One region of the Pseudomonas sp. B2M1-30 genome, then DNA from elsewhere that is predicted to be linked to it. Evidence: predicted binding sites of a transcription regulator. Region 1 holds the regulator's gene; each other region holds the start of a gene.

Region 1 (4,191 bases):
TCGGTGCCCAGGAGCAGTTGAAGACGCTGGGGCGGATCCTCAATGTGTCGGTGACCCACGTCGACCCGGGCCAGTCCCTGGTGCAGGCGCTGGATCCGCTGCTGCGCAAGCGCGTGGTGCTGATCGACACCGCCGGCCTGCAGGCCAGCGACCCGGCCCTGCGCATGCAACTGGAAAGCCTGGCCGGTCGCGGCATCCGCTCGAAAAATTATCTGGTGCTGGCAACCACCAGCCAGAAACAGGTTCTAACCGCCGCTTATCACAGTTACAAGCGTTGCGGGCTCGCCGGGTGCATCCTGACTAAACTGGATGAAACGGCCAGTCTGGGCGAGGTGTTGAGCCTGGCGATCAGCCATGAACTGCCGGTCGCCTACCTGACCGATGGCCCGCGCATTCCGGATGATCTGCATCTGCCGCGCCGTCATCAACTGGTCAGCCGCGCCGTCAGCGTGCAAATGCAGGAAGAACCCAGCGAAGAAGCCATGGCTGACATGTTCGCTGATATCTACCACAGCCCGACCAAGCAGGTTGGCTGAGGTAATGAACAGTTTTTGTACCTACATCGATGGCTTGCCACGCATTGTTCCGGTTGTGAACGCGCAGCCAGTAATGTGGCCTCCGTCTATGCAAGACAAGGTAAAGAAATAACATGGGCAGCATGCATCCCGTACAGGTGATCGCGGTGACCGGCGGCAAAGGTGGCGTCGGCAAGACTAACGTGTCAGTGAACTTGTCTCTGGCGCTGGCAGAGCTTGGCCGTCGGGTCATGCTGCTGGACGCCGATCTGGGGCTGGCGAACGTCGACGTTCTGCTGGGGCTTACGCCAAAACGCACACTGGCCGACGTGATCGAAGGCCGCTGCGAGCTGCGCGACGTGCTGTTGCAGGGGCCGGGCGGGATCCGCATCGTGCCGGCCGCTTCCGGCACCCAGAGCATGGTTCACCTGAGCCCGGCGCAGCATGCCGGTCTGATCCAGGCCTTCAGCGATATCGGTGACAACCTCGACGTGCTGGTGATCGACACCGCTGCGGGTATCGGTGACTCGGTGGTCAGTTTTGTCCGCGCCGCCCAGGAAGTGCTGCTGGTGGTCTGCGACGAACCGACGTCCATCACCGACGCCTACGCGCTGATCAAACTGCTCAACCGCGACTACGGCATGAACCGCTTCCGCGTCCTCGCCAACATGGCGCAGAGCCCGCAGGAAGGGCGCAATCTGTTCGCCAAGTTGACCAAGGTCACTGATCGCTTCCTTGACGTCGCCCTACAATACGTGGGCGCGGTGCCTTACGACGAAAGCGTGCGCAAGGCGGTGCAGAAACAGCGTGCGGTCTATGAAGCCTTCCCGCGTTCCAAGTGCGCGCTGGCGTTCAAGGCCATCGCCCAGAAGGTCGACACCTGGCCGCTGCCCGCCAACCCGCGTGGGCACCTCGAATTTTTCGTCGAGCGCCTCGTGCAGCAAACGGCAGGGCCAGTGCTATGACCGCCAGCGGTATGAACTACTACAAGAAGTCGGCACGTGACGCGCAGTACGAGCTGATCGAGCGTTACGCGCCACTGGTCAAACGCATTGCCTACCACTTGCTGGCGCGATTGCCGGCCAGTGTGCAGGTCGAGGACTTGATCCAGGCCGGGATGATCGGCCTGCTCGAAGTCTCGACCAAATACGACGCCAGCAAGGGCGCCAGTTTCGAAACGTACGCGGGCATCCGGATCCGTGGCGCGATGCTCGATGAAGTGCGCAAGGGGGACTGGGCGCCACGCTCGGTTCACCGCAACACCCGTATGGTCAGCGACGCGATTCGCGCAATTGAAGCTAAAACCGGCCGTGACGCTAAAGATCACGAGGTTGCGGCCGAACTCCAATTGAGTCTCGACGATTACTACGGGATTTTGAATGACACCTTGGGCAGCCGGCTGTTCAGTTTCGACGACCTGTTGCAGGACGGCGAACACGAAGGTCTGCACGAGGATGGCGCCAGTGCTCATCTGGAGCCGTCGCGCGATCTGGAAGACGAGCGATTCCAGGCCGCGCTGGCGGACGCGATTGCCAATTTGCCGGAGCGTGAGCGACTGGTGTTGGCGCTGTACTACGACGAAGAGCTGAACCTCAAGGAAATCGGTGAAGTCCTGGGCGTCAGTGAATCGCGGGTCAGCCAGTTACACAGCCAGTGCGCGGCCCGTTTGCGGGGGCGTTTGGGGGAGTGGCGAGCGCGCTGAGGGCGGTGTGGGGACGCTGCGAACGAGGCTGGTGCGGTGGTGAACGGCACCGGTCTCGATCTGTTGTGCTCCAGACAGTCTTTGAGTGCTTTGCCGGATTGATTGAAATGGCGCGTCCAGGTGCTGGGCGCGTTTAAGACTGCTTGGAGGTCGAATTGAACAAAGACATGAAAATCCTCATCGTTGACGATTTCTCGACGATGCGGCGGATCATCAAGAACCTGCTGCGTGATCTGGGGTTCACCAACACCGTTGAAGCGGACGATGGCACCACCGCCATTCCGGTGCTCAACAGCGGCAGCATCGACTTTCTGGTGACTGACTGGAACATGCCCGGCATGACCGGCATCGACCTGCTGCGTCACGTGCGCGCCGATGAAAAGCTCAAGCACCTGCCGGTGCTGATGGTGACCGCTGAAGCCAAGCGCGAACAGATCATCGAAGCGGCCCAGGCCGGCGTTAACGGCTACGTGGTCAAACCTTTCACAGCTCAGGCACTGAAAGAAAAGATCGAGAAGATTTTCGAACGCATCGGCTGATGTACGCGCCCCGGGGGAGCTATGGAGCATAACGAATCTTCACAGGGCGACTTCGAGTCGACTCTGAAAAAACACGCGGTCGAACTGGTCGAAAGCCTTGAAAAAGGCAAGTTCGGCGAAGCCGTGCAACTGATCCATGAGCTCAATCAGACCCGCGACCGTGGCCTGTACCAGGAAGTGGGCAAGCTCACGCGTGAACTGCACAGCGCGATCGTCAATTTCCAGATCGATCCGCACATGCCGCAAGCCGAGGAAGTGTCGCAGATCACTGATGCGACCGAACGCCTGGGCTATGTGGTCAAGCTGACCGAGAACGCCGCCAACCGCACCATGGATCTGGTGGAGAGCGCCACGCCGGTGGTCAATGGCCTGGCTGACGAAGCCCAGGCGTTGAGTGCCGACTGGGGGCGTTTCATGCGCCGCGAAGTCGGTGCCGAAGAGTTCCGTGAACTGGCTCGCCGGGTCGACGGTTTTCTGGCACGCAGCAGCGCGGACAACCGCGCCGTATCGGCCAACCTGAACGACATTCTGCTGGCCCAGGATTACCAGGACCTCACCGGTCAGGTGATCAAGCGTGTGACCCAGTTGGTCACCGAAGTCGAAAGCAACCTGCTCAAACTCGTCCTCATGGCCAGTCAGGTGGACCGCTTCGCGGGCATCGAACATGACCGTGCGGCGATGCTTGCTGAAAAAGATCCACAAAAACATCTCTCGCAGGGTGAAGGTCCGCAGATTCATGCCGATAAACGAGAAGACGTTGTGTCCGGTCAGGACGATGTGGACGATTTGCTATCCAGCCTTGGATTTTGAGTTTTTTTGGGTTTTTAGACCTGTAGGAGCACCCCATTAATGAGCTTCGGCGCCGATGAAGAGATCCTTCAGGATTTCCTGGTTGAGGCCGGCGAGATTCTTGAGCAACTGTCCGAGCAACTGGTCGAGCTGGAAAGCCGTCCGGATGACGCGGATCTGCTCAACGCAATTTTTCGCGGTTTCCACACTGTAAAAGGGGGCGCCGGCTTCCTTCAGCTCAACGAGCTGGTGGAGTGCTGTCACATCGCCGAAAACGTGTTCGACATCCTGCGCAAGGGTGAGCGTCGCGTAGATGCAGAACTGATGGACGTGGTACTCGAAGCGCTGGACTCGGTGAACAGCATGTTCGGCGAAGTTCGCGATCGCAGCCCGATCACCGCTGCAACACCGGAACTGCTGGCGGCGCTGTCGCGTCTGGCCGAGCCGCAATCGGCTGATGAAGCCGTGGCCTCGCCGGTGGCCGAGATGATCGAGGAACTGGTCGTTGAAGACGCAGCCTCGGGCGACATCACCGATAACGAATTCGAACAGTTGCTGGACTCGCTGAGCGCCGTCAAGGCTGAAGCCGAGGCTCCGGCGGCCGTGGCTGCGCCGGTGCAGAGCGCCGATGAAGCGGCCAGCGATG
Region 2 (4,191 bases), on a different contig from region 1:
GCGCGACCAGCGGCGCAATCGCTTGTACGGGGCGGATCAGCCAATGGTCGGCCGCACGCTATATGACGCGGCACTGGACGGCGGCGCCCAGGCGCTGGGACAACCGATCGGCGCACTGGAAGTCGGCAAGCGCGCCGACTGGATCGTGCTCGACGGCAACGATCCGTATCTGGCGACGGCCAGCGGCGACGGGATCCTGAACCGCTGGTTGTTTGCCGGCGGTGATCGTCAGGTGCGTGATGTGCTGGTCAACGGTCAGTGGGTGGTACGCGACGGCCACCATGCCGCAGAAGAGGACAGCAGCCGCGCGTTCACCCAGGTTCTGCGAGAGCTGTTGGGCTGATACAAAAAAACCTGTGGAGGGCACCCTCCACAGGTTTTTTGTTGTGCGTCAGTTGGACGTCTTGGCCATCTGCCGATCCGATGCCCGCCAGATCAGCCGCGTGGTGTCGTAACCCTGCTGACGCGCCTTGCTCAGCAGTTCCTCGCGTACCACACCGTTGACGGTCGGCGTGCGCGACAGCAGCCACAGATAGCGGCGGCTCGGGTCGCCGACGATGGCGGTCTTGTAGTCATCGCTGACATACAGCACCCAGTACTGCCCCTTCGCCGACCCCGGAATCAGCCGCGAGAACCACGTGTCGAACTCGACCCACAATTTGTCGGTCTTGCCCGGCACCTGTGGATAAGCCGTGCCTTTGACTTCTTCCCACTGCCAATCCGTGGTCAGGCAGCGGTTGAAAACCCCGAGGTTGCCATCGGGCTGAAGGCTGTAGCGGGCTTCGGACTGGGCGCAGTTGCGCTGGAAATACATCGGCAGACGCGCCAGCTCGTACCAGGTGCCCTGGTAACGCTTGAGATTGACGCTGTTGACAGTCTTCGGCGCCAGCGGATCTTCACCGGTCGTGGCGCAGCCGGCCAATACCAGGCCGGCGAAAAGGATAAGCAATAACCGCTTCATTTTTCTTCTCCGTGGGCGCGTAGCCCCGGTTTACTTCAGGCCTTGGCCGGAAAACATCAACACTTTGTCACCGGCGTACTGCACGCTGATAAAGCTTTTCTGGTCGCCCCAGGTGCAGCTGGACATGCCGAGCGCGCCCGCACAATCGGTGGGTTTACCGAGCAGGTTTTCGACCTCCGCCTTGGCCATCCCGGCCGACAGCTTCGAGTAGTTTTCCTGGTTGACCTTGCTGCATGCGACCAACAGCACGCAAAACGACAGCAGGGCGATAGATCGCAGCGACATGGTGTAACTCCTGGAGCGGAAGGGGGTTGGCCTGGCGCCAACCAGAAGCTTAGAAGAGAAAACCCCTGTCTGGTTCCCTGGGCACCTGGCTATTTATCCGCCCGCTCGTCTGGCTTTCATCGCTAAATCAGACACTTTGTAGGGCTATTACGCATTTCGTCGTTTTTCGCCAAAGCCGCCTAATCTTTGGCGCGCGGCGGTCGAAATAAGAGCAGCGCAAAGCCTTCGAGTGTGGCAAATTGCCGCCCTTTCTTGACCAGCCCCTTCGCGGTAGCTCCCTTAATGACCAGAAACATGAAATTCAGCCACAAGATCTTGCTGGCAGCCGCGCTCGTGGTGGCCGTCGCGTTCGCCTGTTTCATCCTGTTCAACGACTACCGACAGCGCCAGGCCCTGCAATCGAGCACTGAATCCTCGATGCAGGAACTCGGCAGCCTGACCACCAGCAACATCCAGACCTGGCTGGAAAGCCGCATCCAGTTGCTGCAATCGCTGTCCCAGCAGATCGTCGCCGACGGCAGCGCCACCGCCAGCCTGAAACGCATCATCGACCTGCCCGCCTACACCGGCAATTTCCAGCTCAGCTACTTCGGCGGCGCCGACGGCGTGATGTTCTCGGTGCCGGCCGGCAACCGCGCGGCTGACTACGATCCGCGCGCGCGTGGCTGGTACAAGGCCGCCAACAGCGCTCAGCAGACCATCGTCACCGAACCGTACATCGCTGCCTCGTCGGGCAAACTGGTGATCACCGTCGCCACCCCGGTGCAGCGCCAGGGTTCGATGATCGGCGTGGCCGGTGCGGACATCGACCTGAGCAGCGTCAGCGCGATCATCAACTCGCTGAATTTCGGCGGCCACGGCCACGCATTCATCGTCAGCGCCGATGGCAAGATCCTGATCCACCCGGACAGCAAACTGGTGCTCAAGACCCTCGCCGAGGCCTACCCCAACGGCGCGCCGAAAGTCAGCCCGGGCCTGAAGGAAGTCGAGTTCGACGGCAAGACCCAGCTGATTTCCTTCACCCGCGTCAACGGCGTGCCATCGGCCGACTGGTACGTGGCGCTGGTGCTGGACAAAGACACCGCGTTCTCGATGCTCAGCGAATTCCGTACCTCGGCGCTGATCGCCATGGTGATTGCCGTGGTCATCATCATCGCCCTGCTCGGCATGCTGATCCGCGTGCTGATGCAGCCGCTGCTGACCATGGGCCGCGCCATGCATGACATCGCCGAAGGCGAAGGCGATCTGACCAAACGCCTGACCATCCACGGCCACGACGAATTCGGCGCGCTGGGGATGTCGTTCAACCAGTTCGTGGAACGTATCCACACCTCGATCCGCGAAGTGTCCTCGGCTACCGGCCAGGTCAACGAAGTGGCTCTGCGGGTGGTCGCGGCCTCGAACTCCTCGATGTACAACTCCGACCAGCAGGCCTCGCGTACCAACAGCGTCGCGGCGGCGATCAACCAACTCGGCGCCGCCGCCCAGGAAATCGCCCAGAACGCCGCCCTCGCCTCGCAGCATTCCAGCGATGCGCGCAGCCTGGCCGAAGACGGTCAGCAGGTGGTGGATAAAACCATCCACGCGATGCAGCAACTGTCGGCGAAGATCAGCGACTCCTGCGGCAACATCGAAACCCTGAACAGCAACACCGTGAACATCGGGCAGATTCTGGAAGTGATTACCAGCATCTCCCAGCAGACCAACCTGCTGGCCCTGAACGCCGCCATCGAAGCGGCCCGCGCCGGTGAGGCCGGTCGCGGTTTCGCGGTGGTGGCCGACGAAGTGCGCAACCTGGCGCACCGCACCCAGGATTCGGCGCAGCAAGTGCAGAAGATGATTGAAGAGCTGCAAGTCGGCGCGCGTCAGGCGGTCGGCATCATGACCGAGAGCCAGCGTGAGAGCGAAAGCAGCGTCGGCATCGCCAACCAGGCAGGCGAGCGGCTGGGCAGCGTGACCCAGCGTATTGGCGAGATCGACGGCATGAACCAGTCGGTGGCGACCGCTACCGAAGAGCAGACAGCCGTGGTCGAGTCGATCAATGTCGACATCAACGAGATCAACACGCTGAACCAGGAAGGGGTGGAAAACCTGCAGGCGACGTTGCGCGCGTGTTCGGATCTTGAGCAGCAGGCGGCCCGGTTGAAGCAGTTGGTAGGCAGCTTCAGAATCTGAGGCGCCCTGACTGACCTCTTCGCGGGCAAGCCCGCTCCCACAGCGATCTTCGGTGTTCACACAATCTGTGTATCACCACAAAACACTGTGGGAGCGGGCTTGCCCGCGAAGGCATCAGCGAACGCAGCGAAGACTTAAAAGCTTGAGCCCGGTTGCGAAAGAAACGCCAGCTCCTCAGCCGTGGACTCCCTTCCCAACACCGCATTGCGATGCGGAAACCGCCCGAACCGGGCAATCACCCGTTGATGCCGCTCGGCATAATCCAGGTTGTCGGCAAACACCGCCCGCTCCGCTTCCGGCTGTTCAGCCACCAGGTCGATAAACCGGGAAACCGCCTCGTTCTGCACCGCGAGGTTTTCGCAGTGTTCGAACACCAGATAGATAAACAGTCGTTGAACCGGTCGCAATTGCCGGTCGAAATCGGCGGCGATGCCCTGAGCGACCAGTTGTTGCGCGCGCAGGTCACCAGAGAACGCTTTGGGGCTGTCGCGAAAGATCATTCGCGGGAGTTGATCGAGCAGCAGCACCACGGCCAGCCAACCTTCGGGACGTTGCGTCCACTCGGTCAATCCGCCGGCCAGGGCCTGATCGACAAAGACCCCGAAACGCTCTCGCGCTTCGAGGTCCTGGCTGTCGCGTTTGCCAAACCACAACGTGCCCTTTTCAGCCGATACCGCGCTGGCTGATTCGGAGTGACCGAACCACCAGTCGAGCAACGGCTGCCAAGGCGCGTTCATGACTCAAGCCTTGTGGTAGCTGGTGACGCGCTC
Region 3 (4,191 bases), on a different contig from region 1:
CTGATTCGCCACTTCAACGCTTTGCTCACTGGAGGCCTGGCTGGCGTTCATGGTGGTGACTGCTTCGCGCGAACCGACTTGCAGCGAGGTAATCATCTTGTGAATCTCTTCCGCCGACTCCTGGGTACGGTGGGCGAGGTTACGCACCTCGTCCGCCACCACCGCGAAACCACGACCGGCCTCACCGGCACGGGCCGCTTCGATGGCCGCGTTGAGCGCCAGCAGGTTGGTTTGCTGGGAGATGCCTTTGATCACATCGAGAATGTGACCGATGTTGTCGGTGCTGGCATTCAGGGTTTCGATCTGGGTACACGACAGGCTGATCTTCTGCGACAACTCGGTCATGGCGAGGATCGTCTGCTCGACCACCTGACGCCCGTCATCGGCCTGCTCGCTGGCGCCGCTGGCGTGTTGCGAAGCATCGGCAGCATTGCGGGCGATTTCCTGAGTGGCCGCGCCCAACTGGTTGATTGCAGCAGCCACGCTGTTGGTGCGCGCACTTTGTTCGTCGGAACCGATGATCGAAGCGTTGGAGGACGTCATCACCCGTTGCGACAGGTCATGCACCTGGCGAGTGGCCGAAGACACTTCGCAGATCGAGGCGTGAATCCGCTCCACGAACTGGTTGAACGAGCTGCCCAGTTCGCCGAACTCATCCTTGCTTTCCACCACCAGGCGTCGGGTCAGATCGCCTTCGCCCTGGGCGATGTCCTGCATCGCACGGCCCATGGTGGTCAGCGGGCGCATCAACACGTTGATCAACAGGCTCAGCAGCACCGCAATCGCCGCTACCGCCACGAACATGGCGATCAGCGCCGACGTGCGGAATTGGCCGAGCGCAGCGTAGGCCTTGTCGCGGTCGATCGACAGACCGATGTACCACTCGGCATTTGGCAGACCGCTGACCGGGGTGAACGACAGGATGCGCTCCTGGCCGTTGAGCACCACGTTCTGGTTACCTTTCTCGATGCGCACGCTGGCGTTCGGGTAGATGTCCTTCAGGTTTTTCATCACCTGGTCCTTGTCCGGGCTGACGATCACCTGACCGTCGCCGCTGACCAGGAACGCATGGCCGATGCCGCCGAAGTCCACCGAGTTGATGATCTTCACCAGGGTTTCCAGGCTCAGGTCACCGCCGACCACGCCCAGCAATTCGCCATTGCTTTTCACCGGCAGGGCGATGGTCACCACCAGCCCACCGACCGCCGCCATGTAGGGCGGAGTCAGCATGGTCTTGTCGGCGGCCACCGCCTGCTTGTACCAGGGACGCTGACGCGGATCGTAACCATCCGGCATCTTCGCGTCGGGACGCTGGGTAAACACGCCGTTGGCCTGGCCGACGTAGGTGAACTGGAAGTTCGAGGTCAAGGCCGGCTGATCGACCAGGCCAGGCAGATCGGCGTTCTTGCCTTGGTGGGCGACGTTCTGGGCGAGGTTTTCCAGCACCAGAATTCGTCCGCTCATCCAGTTCTGCACGCTGCTGGCGGTCAGATCACCGGCCTGCTGCACGGAGGACTGCAGGTTCTGGCGAATGGTGTTTCGCTGCAGATAGTCGTTGTAGAGCGTAAACAACGCGAACGCCAGGACCACGACGCCCGAGGCGGCCAACAGGATTTTATGGCTGAACTTGAGATTCATTTCATGGGACTTCTTATGCCAAAAGTGGGGATGCGTTCCGGATGCAACATTCCATGTACAGCGCAGGCAGCGTTCTTCTGGCTGCTCTACTTTGGTGCACGCATGTCTCACCAGTCTGTCGGCACACTTCGGATAAATCTTAGGGTCATGTACGAAATGGACGGCATTTCTGCCAGATTCCCGCCGAACGGCGTACTAGAGCGGCCGCTGTCAGATTTTTTGTGACAGTCGCTGGAGCGGCGGTTGCAAAATCTGTAACTCCTGATGACAATGCGACTAATTATCATTTGTGACGTTCGGGCTGTCGCGTTCATGTCCTCACCTGAGTTGGCTGTACAGGCGCTTTACAGTAGTCATCACGGCTGGCTCAACGGGTGGCTGCGCGCACGGCTGGGCAACGCGGCCGATGCGGCGGATCTGGCCCAGGACACGTTCCTGCGCCTGCTGCAACGCACCGAACGCCTGGAACTCAAGTCACCTCGGGCCTTCCTGCGCACCATCGCGTGCGGCCTGGTCATCGACCATTGGCGCCGCGAAGAAATCGAACTCGCCTATCTGGAAACCATCGCCCATCTGCCGGAAGCCGAAACCCCGAGTGCCGAGGCCCGTGCCCTGGTGATCGAACTGCTGGAAAGCATCGCCCGAATGCTTGAAGGACTTAAGCCGAAAGTGCGTCAGGCGTTTCTCCTGGCGCAGTGCGAAGGTTTGACCCACAAACAGATCGCCGAGCAGATGGGCCTGTCCCTGCGCTCAGTGGAGCGTTACGTCGCCGATGCGCTGTATCACTGTTATGTGCTGAGGTACGCCGCCTGATGCCTGTGGATAACCTCTCGCTCGGGCGCCGCGCCGAGCCGCAGCCGCAAGTGGTCAAGCAGGCCATCCACTGGCTGTTGCGTCTGCGCAACAATCACGGCAATTCGCGCCTCAATCACCAATGCGAACAATGGCGGGCCGAACACCATGAGCACGAACTGGCCTGGCAGCGAGTGCAGACACTGCAAGCCGAACTGACTCACAACCTGCGATCCGTCCCCGGCGCGCAAGTGGCATTCAATACGCTGGAGAACAGCGCTCAGGGTCTGGGTCGACGTCAGGCATTGAAGCTGTTGTCCGGTGCCTTGCTGATGGGGTCCGCTGCCTGGCTCGCCAGGGACACGGCCGCCTGGCAGCAATGGAGCGCCGACTACGCCACCGCCACCGGCGAGCGCCGCGCGTTCCAGTTGCCCGACGGCACGCGCCTGGAACTCAACACCGCGAGTGCCGTGGACCTGGACTACACGGCACAGCAGCGCCTGATCCGATTGAATCGTGGCGAAATCATCGTCACCTGCGGGGGTGCTGACGAAGGCGCGCCGTTCGAGCGGCCGCTGCGGGTGCAGGATCGTCACGGCACCTATGAGCCATTCAACGCACGGTTCATCCTGCGCCAGGAAGGTGATTGCACGCGCCTGAGCGTCACCGGCGGACGCGTCGCCATTCATTCGTCACACAGCGCCTCCATCGACGTGCTGGCCGGGCAGAGCTATCTGGTCGACCGTCATCAAGCACGCCCGGCGCCGCCACTGGATATGGAGGCGGGCGCGTGGATCGACGGATTGATCGTCACCCGCAACATGCGTCTCGCCGATTTCCTCAACGAAGTCGCCCGCTACCGCCATGGTCTGCTGAACTGCGCATCGCAAGTCGCGGATCTGCGCCTTTCCGGGGTGTTCCGTCTCGAAGACACCGACAAGCTGCTGGCGATCCTGCCGCAAACCCTGCCGGTGCAAGTGCGCTACCGCACCCGCTGGTGGGTGACGCTGGAGCGCGCGGTCTGAATTTATTTTGGCGGGTTTTCGCGGCAAGTCCGGCTTAGTCAGTAAGCACTTCAACTCAGCCTTCGCGACTTCCTACGGAAACCTACAATGACTGCGCGCGTTACCTGTAAGAACCCTCTGAATTTCACCGTCGAATCGGGCCTGCTGCGACAGGCCGTGCGAGCGGCGCTGTTGTCCACTGCGCTGGGCGTCGGTGTGATGCCGGCAATCAGCATGGCCGCCGACGCGAATCAGGTCAGCAGCCTGCGCTACAGCGTCGCGGCAGGCCCGCTGGGCGACGCACTCAATCAGTTCGCACGGCAGGCGGGCATCACCTTGTCGATGACTCCGCAGCAGACCCAGGGCCGGCAATCCGCCGGGGTTCAGGGTGAATATTCGACCGATCAGGCGTTGAGCCATCTGCTCGCAGGTTCGGGCCTCGAAGCCGTCAGCCAGGACGGCAGCAGCTACGTACTTCGCACCGTCGCAGACAGCGAAGCACTCGCCCTGCCGACCACCGACATCAAAGGCTTCGCCCTCGGCAATGCGCTGGGCAGCATGGAAGGCTACAACGCCACGCACAGCCAGATCGCCACCAAAACCAGTACCGCGCTGCTGGAAACCTCACAAAGCGTGTCCGTGGTCACTCGCGAGCAGATGGATGACCAGGGCTCGCAAACCGTGTCACAAACCATGCGCTACACCCCGGGCGTGCTGACCAACCCTTACGGCGCCACTCACCGCTACGACTACGTGG
Region 4 (4,191 bases), on a different contig from region 1:
TGCTCGAAGGCTGGCTGGCGCGGATGTTCTACGTGTCGCTGTACCGCATGCACCAGATGGCGCTGTACGGACCGTTCCGCACGGCCATGCTGATGCTGGGCAGCAAGATCGGACGCGGCACCGAGCCACGCCTGAAGCTGCACTGATGTAAACCCCGTGGGAACGGGGTTGCTCGCCAAAGCGCCGGGGCAGACAGCAATGAATTGCCTGCCCCCTGCATTCGCGAGCAACCCTGTTCGCACCATTGTTTGAACAGCACAAACCCTGAAGATCTGTTTCCTACTGTATCCCGCCCCACCTTTCCCACCTTCGCTTACAAACTCCCCCGCTGCACGACACAGACGCGATACACCGCCCCCGCCTAATGGCCACACCCGAGCACAACGGCTCCGGCTAATCCCAAACGCGTGGTTGCGCTGTGCAACCGAAGGAGAATGCAATGTCCCGTACTTCGAAACCTACCAAGAACTCCATTGGCCTGGTCGGCGCTGTCCTGGCCGGTGGCCTGATGCTCTCGGGCTCGGTGTTCGCCGCGCAGCCGCTGACCCAGGGCTACATGGTCGCCTCGGCGGAAACTTCGGTGAAAACCCCGGAAGGCAAATGTGGTGAAGGCAAATGCGGCGATGCGTCGATGGCCAAAACCGACACCGATGGCGACGGTAAAGTCTCCCGTGCCGAATTCCTGAAAGTCGCGCCGAAGTCCGACTTCGACAAGATCGACACCAACCACGACGGCTTTATCGACGAGCAAGAGGCGTACAACAACGTCAAAGCCAACTTCGAAGCCAATGGCAAGAAAATGCCCAAAGGCCTGTTTGAACATCTGAAAGATCAAGACGGCGCCTGATTGCCTTTCAGCTCCGGAAAAAACCAAGCCGCGGCTTTCTCTCGAAAGGCGCGGCTTTTTCACATCGGCCGAAGTTACAACTGGAAGCGCCGTACCAGGCCTTGCAGGGCATTGGCCAGTTGCGACAGTTCGTGGCTGGAGGCACTGGTCTGATCGGCACCCGCTGCAGAGCGCACCGACAGATCGCGAATGTTCACCAGATTGCGATCCACTTCCCGCGCCACTTGCGCCTGTTCTTCGGCGGCGCTGGCGATCACCAGATTGCGTTCATGAATCTCGTGTACCGAAGCCGTGATGGTCTGCAACGCTTCGCCGGCGCGCTCGGCCAGAACCAGCGTGGTGGCGGCCCGCGAAGCGCTGGCCTGCATCGAATCGAGCGCCAGGCTCGAACCGTTACGCATGCCTTGCACCATCTGCTCGATCTCTTGCGTCGATTGTTGCGTGCGATACGCCAGCGCGCGCACCTCATCGGCAACCACCGCGAAACCACGCCCGCTTTCCCCGGCACGCGCGGCCTCGATCGCCGCATTGAGCGCCAGCAGGTTGGTCTGCTCGGCAATGGCGCGAATCACATCCAGTACTTTGCCGATGTCCTGAGACTGGTTCGCCAGTGCCTGCACCAACCCGCCGGTGTGCTCCACGTCGCTGGCCAGGGCATTGATCGCGCTGGCGGTTTCACTCACGCGCTCCTGCCCCAGATGCGCCGACTCGCTGGACTGCCGGGTTGCATCGGAGGTCGAAACGGCATTGCGCGCGACCTCTTCCACGGCGGTGGTCATCTCGTTGACGGCGGTCGCCGCCTGCTCGATCTCGTTGTTCTGTTGCTGCAGCCCCTGAGTACTGTCGAGGGTCACGGCATTCAGTTCATCAGCGGCAGTCGCCAGTTGCGTGGCCGAACCGCTGATGCCCTGCAGGGTTTCGCGCAGATTCTGTTGCATGGTCGCCAACGCCTTGAGCAGACGGCTGACCTCGTCATTGCCCTGGGTTTCGATGGGCCGGGTGAGATCGCCGTTCGCCACGCTCTCGGCTGCGCTCACGGCGTTGCTCAGCGGGCGAACGATGCTGCGCGTAAGCAACATCGCCAGAGCCACGGTGGCGAGCGCCGCCAGGGCAATGAACAGGCTGACGATGGTGCGAGAGGTTGCGTAGTGGGCAGCGGAGTTCTCGCTCTCAGCGGCGACCTGTTTGGCGAACAGATCCGCCAGGTCGCTGAGCTGCTTGCCGGAACCGTCGACCACGGTCTTCATGTCGACCAGCAGCAGCTTGGTCAACTCGTCACGCTTGCCCTGCTCGGCGAGGACAAAGGATTGGGCGATGCCGGAACGGTAGGCGGCGAAGGTTTTCTTGAACTGGTCATATATCTGCTTGCCTTCGGGGGTGACCACCAGTTTGTCGTAGGCAGCGATTTTCTCGCTCAACTCCTTGTCACGGGTGTCCATCTGGCTGCGGTAAGTGGCGACGTTCTTCGGATCGGGATCCAGCGCCATGCGCAAGGAGATGGTGCGGATGCGCAACATGATCTCGCGGATCTCGTCGCCCCCACGGATGCTGGGCAGCCATTGGGTTTCCACCGCGACTTCGCTGTCGCGGATGCTCGACATCTGCCCCAGCGAAAACACCCCGAGCAACGCCACCAGCACCGCGATCAGGGCGAAACCCAGTGCGGCACGGGGAGCAATATTCAACTGACGAAGCAACATGAAGAACGCCCTTTTTCTTGTAATGGCCAGATTCAAAGGGGCGAATGACCCGGCAGGCCCCTTTTGTTAGCGGGCTATCGGCATGTTGTACGATGACTTGAATGAAACTTCACTTTTTTCGGGACAAAAAAAATCCCCGTATCTTTCGATACGAGGATTTTTAATATGGTCGGGGTAAGGGGATTCGAACTCCTGACATCCTGCTCCCAAAGCAGGCGCGCTACCGGACTGCGCTATACCCCGGTAAAAAAAAGGCGACCTTTCAGTCGCCTTCCTCGATCAGCGCTTTTGGCCTCTGATCTTAAGATTCGATTCCAGCGCTAACTGGTTTCAAAAATGGTGGGTCGTGTGGGATTCGAACCTACGACCAATTGGTTAAAAGCCAACTGCTCTACCAACTGAGCTAACGACCCAAAAATGGTCGGGGTAAGGGGATTCGAACTCCTGACATCCTGCTCCCAAAGCAGGCGCGCTACCGGACTGCGCTATACCCCGGTTTGAAATTGGCTCCGTGACCAGGACTCGAACCTGGGACCCAATGATTAACAGTCATTTGCTCTACCGACTGAGCTATCACGGAACAACATATTTCAAGTTACAACTGTGAGGCTTGCCTCACCTCCGCCACCCGTTCGCATCGCTGCGTTCGTGTGTCTGAGGCGCGCTATTCTACAACCTAGAACACCTCTGTCAACCCCCTAAATCGCTTTCAAGTTAATGATTTGCAACTTATTTCAGATTTCTGCCCAGTGAGCTGAAACCTTGTGGGTGACTGACTGCGGGGCGCACTTTACAAGCCTTTTCCTTAGAGTTCAACAGCCTAACGAAAAAAAGGCCTCGCAAAGCGAGGCCTTCCTGTTTTTACACCGTCGAGTATCAGTTGAATGTGATCTCGTCGTTCTCCACGACACCCTGAGCAGTCTCGCCCGGCAGGAAACGCCCCGACAGGATCAACTGCGCCAATGGGTTCTCGATCCAGCGCTGGATCGCCCGTTTCAACGGCCGTGCGCCATAGACCGGGTCGTAACCGACGGCAATCAGTTTGTCCATTGCTTCCGGGCTCAGTTCCAGCTTCAGCTCGCGTTCGGCCAGACGGCTGCGCAGACGGCCCAGCTGGATCTCGGTGATGCCGGCAATCTGATCCCGCGCCAACGGCTCGAAGATCACCACTTCGTCGACCCGGTTGATGAATTCCGGACGGAAGTGCGTGGAAATCGCATCCATCACCGCCGCACGCTGCGCCTCACGATCTCCGACCAGCTCCTGGATCTGCATCGAGCCCAGGTTGGAGGTCATGACGATCACGGTATTGCGGAAATCCACCGTGCGCCCGTGGCTGTCGGTCAGGCGGCCGTCCTCCAGCACTTGCAGGAGGATGTTGAACACATCCGGGTGGGCCTTCTCGACTTCATCCAGGAGGATCACCGAGTAAGGCTTGCGCCGTACCGCTTCGGTCAGATAACCGCCCTCTTCATAACCGACGTATCCCGGTGGCGCACCGATCAGCCGCGCCACGGAATGTTTCTCCATGAATTCGGACATGTCGATCCGCACCATCGCCTCTTCGGTATCGAAAAGGAACTCGGCCAGCGCCTTGCACAACTCGGTTTTACCGACACCGGTCGGGCCGAGGAACATGAACGA

The links. Region 1 encodes FliA, which starts transcription of late flagellar genes. Its sites were predicted from a motif close to CTAAAGTTTNNNNNNNNNNNGCCGNTAA; they were not measured.
Region 2: N8H74_RS08390 (methyl-accepting chemotaxis protein) is a predicted target of FliA. The motif match lies at 1,426-1,453, and genes of this name have one in related genera.
Region 3: N8H74_RS28900 (methyl-accepting chemotaxis protein) is a predicted target of FliA. The motif match lies at 1,754-1,781, and genes of this name have one in related genera.
Region 4: N8H74_RS27340 (methyl-accepting chemotaxis protein) is a predicted target of FliA. The motif match lies at 2,622-2,649, and genes of this name have one in related genera.

What each region holds. Positions count from the first base shown of each region.
Region 1 is NZ_JAOEJT010000011.1:101,429-105,619, forward strand. It holds gene flhF (flagellar biosynthesis protein FlhF) at 1-536, shown strand, start outside; gene fleN (flagellar synthesis regulator FleN) at 650-1,480, shown strand; gene fliA (RNA polymerase sigma factor FliA) at 1,477-2,217, shown strand; gene N8H74_RS20675 (chemotaxis response regulator CheY) at 2,385-2,756, shown strand; gene N8H74_RS20680 (protein phosphatase CheZ) at 2,778-3,566, shown strand; gene N8H74_RS20685 (chemotaxis protein CheA) at 3,606-4,191, shown strand, end outside.
Region 2 is NZ_JAOEJT010000003.1:400,201-404,391, forward strand. It holds gene N8H74_RS08375 (formimidoylglutamate deiminase) at 1-343, shown strand, start outside; gene N8H74_RS08380 (lipocalin family protein) at 392-961, opposite strand; gene N8H74_RS08385 (outer membrane protein assembly factor BamE) at 992-1,246, opposite strand; gene N8H74_RS08390 (methyl-accepting chemotaxis protein) at 1,529-3,421, shown strand; gene N8H74_RS08395 (DUF924 family protein) at 3,556-4,158, opposite strand; gene N8H74_RS08400 (class 1 fructose-bisphosphatase) at 4,162-4,191, opposite strand, start outside.
Region 3 is NZ_JAOEJT010000027.1:14,867-19,057, forward strand. It holds gene N8H74_RS28900 (methyl-accepting chemotaxis protein) at 1-1,638, opposite strand, end outside; gene N8H74_RS28905 (sigma-70 family RNA polymerase sigma factor) at 1,951-2,451, shown strand; gene N8H74_RS28910 (FecR family protein) at 2,451-3,455, shown strand; gene N8H74_RS28915 (TonB-dependent siderophore receptor) at 3,543-4,191, shown strand, end outside.
Region 4 is NZ_JAOEJT010000021.1:29,279-33,469, reverse strand. It holds gene N8H74_RS27350 (NAD(P)/FAD-dependent oxidoreductase) at 1-146, shown strand, start outside; gene N8H74_RS27345 (EF-hand domain-containing protein) at 440-847, shown strand; gene N8H74_RS27340 (methyl-accepting chemotaxis protein) at 922-2,547, opposite strand; tRNA gene N8H74_RS27335 (tRNA-Pro) at 2,714-2,790, opposite strand; tRNA gene N8H74_RS27330 (tRNA-Lys) at 2,885-2,960, opposite strand; tRNA gene N8H74_RS27325 (tRNA-Pro) at 2,966-3,042, opposite strand; tRNA gene N8H74_RS27320 (tRNA-Asn) at 3,052-3,127, opposite strand; gene clpB (ATP-dependent chaperone ClpB) at 3,424-4,191, opposite strand, start outside.